One region of the Luteimonas sp. AC640a genome, then DNA from elsewhere that is predicted to be linked to it. Evidence: riboswitches for the same ligand, from Rfam matches in the RefSeq annotation. Region 1 holds a riboswitch; the other holds the start of a gene.

Region 1 (3,305 bases):
TCGAAGCCGGCGAGTGTGGTCGCGAACGTCAGCTCGGCGCCGCGGATGCGCGCTTCCTGGATGTTCTGCGGGACGAAATTGCTGTCGAGGAAGATCAGATCGTCGACGCGGCTTTCGAACGCGTTGATCGACCAGTTCCAGGTGTCGCCGTACTGCGCGAGGCCGAGGTTGGCGGTCTTCGCGCGCTCCGGCTCAAGATCCGGATTGCCGCTGCCGAACGGGAAGTAGAGATCGTTGAACGTCGGCGCCTTGAAGCTGGTCGCGGCGCTGGCGTTAAGGCGCAGGCCGTGTGCGAGATCGAGGCCCCAGCCGAGGCTGCCCGTGGTGTGGCCGCCGAACTGCTCGTTGTCGTCGTGACGCACGCCGGCCTGCACGCGGTGCGCGCCGAAACGCGCCGTGTAATCGGAGAACACGGCGAAGTTGTTGCGCGAGGTCAACGCATAGTCGGTGTCGCTCTCGACGTTGTCGGACATCCAATCGAAGCCGAGCGAGAAGCGCTGGGTCGGCGCCAGACCGAAATCGGCCTGCACCGATGCGGTGTCGCGACGGGTGTCGATCTGGCCGACATCGACGCGCGTACCCGCATCGATGTCGCGGAAGTAGGTCGTGGACTCGTCGTCGTTGCGGCCGGCCTGCGCGGTCAGCGTGACGACGTCAGAGGGTGCGTAGGTGAGCTTGCCACCGGCGACCTGCTGGACGTTGTCGGCCTCGTTGCCGCCGAACACGCTGCCGTCGTACTCGTTGAACGCTTCGGCGCGCAGGGCGTTGGCTTCGAACGTCAGGCCTTCCGCAAGTTCCACGCCGCCACGCAGGTTGAGCGAACGGTTGCGGTAGCCGTCACGGTCGGGCTCGTCGACGAAGCAGCCCTGGAACAGCGTGCCCGAACCGCGGCAGCTGTCGATGCCGTCGGTGCGCTGGAACGCCGCGTCGACGCCGAACCAGCCACGGCCCGCGCGGCCACCGATGCCGGCGCTGGCTTCGCGCAGGTTGTGGCTGCCGACGCCGATGCGTGCGTGCGGGCGGATCGCGCCGGTGTTGCGGCGGGTGAAGATCTGGATAACGCCGCCGATGGCTTCCGAGCCGTACAGGCTGGAGCGCGGACCGCGGACGATTTCGACGCGCTCGATCTGGTCGACCGGAATGTCCTGGAACGCGGCGAGACCCGCGGTCGCCGAGCCGATGCGCACGCCGTCGACCAGCACCAACACGTGGTCGGATTCGCTGCCGCGCATGAAGATCGAGGTCAGCTTGCCGGGACCGCCGGAGTTGCCGATCTGGATGCCGGCGCGGCCGCGCAGCAGTTCGGGCAGGTCGCGCGCCTGGGTGCGTTCGATCTCGGCGCGGTCGATGACCTGGGCCGGCACGATGGTGTCGCCGAGCGTGCTCTCGCTGCGGTTGGCGGTGACGAGCACGGTGTCGAGATCGCGCGCGTCGGCGGCGGTCGCGGCAGCGGCGAATGGCGAAGCGAGCGCGGCGACGATCGCCACGGTCAGGGTACGGAACGGCATTGCAGTCTCCTTGTCGCGTGCGCCCACGCACGCGGATGTGGTCTGGAGATTGCGAGGACGGACACGGCCGCCGTCCGGGCGCGCGAAAAGCCGCCCGGAACGCCGCCGCAATGCCCGCCGCATCGCAATCGAAGAAGACTTCGTGGCCGGTCTCCGGACTCGCGCGTGGGAGGACTCCCGGGCGTCGCGCCTTCCCGTGCGGAGCACAGTGGCGGATGCGATGCCTTGAACACGCTTACCGTTGCGGGGGCAGTGCCGGGCTGGCGCATACGCGCGTCACCGGCTTCCCGTTTCAACCCGGACGGCAGTACGCCGGCGGGTCACCATGAAGCTGGCGCGGATTGTACGTGAGCGCGGGGCCGCGGGCGCGGACAGGGCGCGCCGGTGTGGCAGTCAGTCGTCTCGGCGGTCGAACAGGCTGTCCAGCGGAGACTCGGACTCGAACGTTTCACTGACGGTCGTCGTAACCGGTCCGGCGGCCTGGCGCGCGCGCGGATCGGGAAGCAGGGCGGTCGCAGCCTCGGCGGCTTCGACCAGTTGCACGCGACGCGCTTCGGGCACGTCCTGCCAATGGCAGTCGAGCAACGCGCCTTCCAGCGAATACAGCAGATTGAGGCTGGGCTTGAAGCCGGCGCGGCGCACTTTGACGAACGCATCCACCGCGCCGGCCGCTTGCAGATCCTCGCGCGTGCGCAGGCCGACCTGACGCAGCCAGGCCGCGGACTTGGGCCCGATGTTGCGCAGCTTCAGCGGCGTCGGTGCGGTCATTGCAGTGATTCGAGATAGAGGGCGGCGAGGGACTCGATGCCTGTCTGGTCTTCAACGTCGAAACGCGCCGGCACCGGACTGTCGATGTCGAACACGCCGATCAGGCGCTCGCCGATGTGCAGCGGCACGACGATTTCCGAACGCGAAGCGCTGTCGCAAGCGATATGCCCGGGGAACGCATGCACGTCGTCGATGCGCTGCGTCGTGCGCGTGCGCGCCGCGGCGCCGCAGACGCCCTTGTCGAGCGGAATGCGCACGCAGGCCGGCAGACCCTGGAACGGGCCGACCACGAGTTCGGTGCCATCGAAGAGATAGAAGCCGACCCAGTTGAGATCCGGCAGCGCGTGATAGACCAGCGCCGAGAGGTTCGCCGCATTGGCGATCGCATCGCGTTCGCCGTGCAGCAGTGCCCGTGCCTGTGCCGCCAGCGCGGCATACTGTTCGGCCTTGGAGCCGGTCAGGGGAGATGAAGTGAACATGCCGCGGAGTGTAGCAGCGGCCCCGCAGGGGCCTGGCGGACTGGACGCGTTGCCGCGTGATGCGGACGGATTCCGCTTGCGCGGTACGCAGGCCTCACAGCCTGGAATGCAGAGGCGCACGGCGCCGGAATCCGCATGAGCGCGCGCAGTTTTCTGGTCACCGGTACGGACACCGGCATCGGCAAGACCTATTCGAGCGTGGCCCTGCTGCATGCGTTGCGCGCGAACGGGCTGCGCGCGGTCGGCATGAAGCCGATCGCCAGCGGATGCGACTGGATCGACGGGCGCTGGCGCAACGAAGATGCGCTCGCCTTGCAGGCCGCCAGTGATCCCCGGCCGGCCTACGCCGACATCAATCCGGTCGCGTTGCCGGAACCGACGGCGCCGACATTGGCGGCGATCGCGGCGGGTGTGACGGTCGACATCGCGGCGCTATATGCGGCGCACGCACGCCTGGCATCGCATGCGGACGTGGTGCTGGTCGAAGGCGCCGGTGGCTGGGACGCGCCGCTGGCCGAAGGACTCGAACACCGGGATCTCGCGCGGCAAC
Region 2 (3,305 bases), on a different contig from region 1:
TGATCGTCGCCTGTGGCACGGGCAGCATGTTGAGATCGATCACGTTGTCGAGCATGCGCACCTGGATCGGGATCAGGCGCTCGAGCACGTCGGTGATCAGATCGCTCTGGCCGGCCTGCGGCACGATCGCGCGGCCCAGGTTCACCGACGACAGATTGCAGACGACGAAGTCGCCGGCCTGCTTGGTGGTGACGATCTGATTGCCGGAGATGATCTCCTGCATCATCCGCGTCGGGCTCATGTTCTGCAGGATCTCGGTGCAGAGATTCGACGAGTACACGCGGCCGACGTGCTTATTCGGGTTTTTCCGGTTCACTTCGTCGCGGTAGAACATGAAGGGGTTGCCGGTCTCGAGCTGGCTCACCATCACGCGCTTGAAGATGTCGATCGCCTTGACGGTCTTGCGCGAGATGCGCTCGTCCGCCACGACTTCTTCGTACTTGCGGCGGAAGCTGCCGTTCGGGTCGCCCTTCTTCTCGTCGAAGAAATCCTGCAGGTAGAAGCCCTTGATCTTGTGGACCTCGTGCGGGTCGAACAGGTACCAGTCGCCCCGGCGGTCGACGGCTTCCATGAAGATGTCGGGGATGCAGATCGAGGTGAACACGTCGTGCGCGCGCAGGCGCTGGTCGCCGTTGTTGAGGCGCAGGTCGAGGAAGTTCTCGATGTCGCGGTGCCAGATGTCGAGATAGACCGCGACCGCGCCCTTGCGCTGGCCCAGCTGATCCACCGACACGGCGGTGTTGTTGAGCTGCTTGATCCACGGCACCACGCCGCCGGAGGAATTGGGCACGCCGCGGATGGCCGAGCCGCTGGAACGCACGTAACCCATGTACGCGCCCACGCCGCCGCCGCCCTTGGAGACGCGGGCGATGTCGGTGTTGGAGTCGTAGATGCCCTGCAGCGAATCGTCGACGGTGTCGATGAAGCACGACGACAGCTGGCCGCCGACCTTGCCGGCGTTCTGCAGCGTCGGGGTGGCGACGGTCATGTACAGGTTCGACAGCGCCCAGTAGGCCTCGCCGACGAGCTGCATGCGGCGCTCGCGGCCGCCCCTGGTCTCGTTCTGCATCAGGTACAGGGCGATGGTCAGCCAGCGCTCCTGCGGCAGCTCGAACACGGCGCGCGAGGTGTCGGTGGCGAGGTAGCGCGTGGCCAGCAGGTACAGGCCGTTGTAGGCGAACAGCTTGTCGCGCTCGGGCTCGATCATGCGGCCGGCTTCCTGCAGCTCTTCCTTGGAATAGGCGCGCAGGATGTCGTTGGAATAGATGGTGCGGTCGGCCAGCGATTCCTGCAGGCCGACGTAGGAGCCGTACTTCTGCTCGGCGTCGTAGAAGCGGTTGCGGCTGGCGCGCTTGTACAGGCGGTGCAGGTACAGGCGGGCGGCGAAGAATTCCCACTCCGGCGCGGTGACATCGACGCGGGCTTCGGCCTCGCGGATCAGATGGTCGGTGAGGTCGTCGGCGTTGACGGCTTCCTTGCGCTCGACGAAGCCGAACACGCTGCGCTTGTAGTCGACGATGTCGAGCTGCGGGAACTCGGCATGGGTGCGATCGATGCTGCGCTCCAGGCGCGCACGGTCGTACGGAATCCGGCGGTTGCCGGCTTCCTTGGTGATCCAGTTGGAGACGCCGGCATCGGCGTTGAAGACATCTGCAATTGCGGTGTTCATAACGGCACTCGGGGGTGGCGGCACCACGTCGTCGGGTTCGACGGCGGGCGGCGCAACGGGCATGGGGGATGGGGCGGGCGCGGTATCGGTGATCGGTGTGGCGTCTGCGGCGGCGGCCGGGGTCTCGGTCGCGAGGGTCTCGTGGCTGGTCATGCGTCCTCTCTATCTCTAGTGCATTCGCGCACACGACCGTCCCGCCCACGTCGGGTTCGGCGGCATTGGAGGGGGCCCAGGGTGATGGGGCGGCGTCGCAGGGATCGCGATCGGGCGCACAGCGCCATCGCCCCCACTCCGCAACCCGCCCCCCACGGGACGTCCGCAGCCGGCACCGCGCGTTGTGCTCCACGCGGCTGTCGGCAGGTCTTCGGACTCATGGGCACGAAGGCAGCGCCTTCTCCTCCCCCACCGCTTCCCGGATCGCTCCAGTGCATTGGCGGGTTTGTTCCCAATTACCGCTGCGGGGCAGTGCCGGAGTGGCGCAAGGCGTCACCGGCTTCCCGTTTTAATCCACATTCCCTTGTGGGTCTGCGGAACCGACCGACCCAAGATAGTGGGGTGCGTGTGCAGCGTCAACGCTAAATGTAGTGAACGGGCGGCAGGCCGCGTCGTGACGGGAATTGCCGTTCGTCAAGCCCCATGAGTGGGCCGGTGGATGCAGATCGGGGCGCGAAGGGCAAGTCCTTTGGGGTGGTTTTTCTGGATCCTTCTCGTCTGGGGGCGGCGCCGCGAGCGCCTGCCTCCGCGGCTTTCAACAGCCGAACGGCTGCTCTGGCGAGAGGATGCGGGCGCTCTTGGACGCCCTGTAGGGATCCGGCCATCACCTTTAAACGCGGAGGGCTCTGTCCTCAACCCTCCGGCCGAGAAGCGCGCTTCGAGCCCTCCCTCGCGCGGGGCATTGGGCCCTTTACGGGGCGAGGGGTGGTAGGGGCGAAGTGTCTGGTCGTGGTTCGGCTGGCGATCCAGAAAGCTTTGGATCCTTGAGCTCGATGTCCGTACGGCCTGACCGTTTGCCCCCACCCAACCCTCCCCCGTACACGGGGGAGGGCTCTGTCCCCAGCCCTCTGGCCGAAGCGGGCTTCAGGCACCCCCCTCGCGCGGGGGAAGGCTTTGTTCCCAGCCCTCTGAGCGAAGCGCGCTTCAAGCCCTCCCCCGCGCGCGGGGGAGGGTTGGGTGGGGGCGAAGGATCCAGGCGTGGTCCGGCTGGCGATCCCAGAGCTTTGGATCTTTGAGCTTGATGTCCGCACGGCCGGGCCGTTTGCCCCCATCCAATCCTCGACCCGTAAAGGACCCAATGCCCCGGACACGGGGGACGGCTTTGTCTCCGGCCCCTGGTAGACGCCTCACGCGGGGTCGAGTCCGCCTCCACTGTCAAAACCCCCAACCCCGCCACACACCCTGCACAATTTCCGGCGCAATCTGCGCCAACGCGCGGCCAGCCCGGCCGGCCTATCCGGAGGTGTCTCATGTCCAGCATCCGCCGCAGCGCACTGGCCGCTGCCACGCTTTCGCTGTCGTCCCTGTTCGCGCCGGCGCTGGTCGCCGCGCAGGACCCCGCGCCCGGGCTCGGCGATCTGCAGGGCCTCGACGACCGCGCCGCTTCGCGCACGCTGGGCGCGCGTGGGTATGTGCGGCAGTC

Evidence for each region. Region 1 has a riboswitch for cobalamin ahead of btuB (TonB-dependent vitamin B12 receptor). Riboswitches for the same ligand answer to the same signal wherever they lie in the genome.
Region 2: linked by a shared signal. The riboswitch ahead of ACZ9YD_RS11350 (ribonucleoside-diphosphate reductase subunit alpha) and the one ahead of btuB (TonB-dependent vitamin B12 receptor) in region 1 are both predicted to bind cobalamin.

Annotation. Positions count from the first base shown of each region.
Region 1 is NZ_CEEDOV010000007.1:807,305-810,609, reverse strand. It holds gene btuB (TonB-dependent vitamin B12 receptor) at 1-1,508, opposite strand, end outside; cobalamin riboswitch at 1,636-1,851, opposite strand; partial or broken gene ACZ9YD_RS07905 (TfoX/Sxy family protein) at 1,968-2,276, opposite strand; gene ACZ9YD_RS07900 (GAF domain-containing protein) at 2,273-2,755, opposite strand; gene bioD (dethiobiotin synthase) at 2,891-3,305, shown strand, end outside.
Region 2 is NZ_CEEDOV010000010.1:511,421-514,725, reverse strand. It holds gene ACZ9YD_RS11350 (ribonucleoside-diphosphate reductase subunit alpha) at 1-1,822, opposite strand, end outside; cobalamin riboswitch at 2,008-2,222, opposite strand; gene ACZ9YD_RS11345 (hypothetical protein) at 3,133-3,305, shown strand, end outside.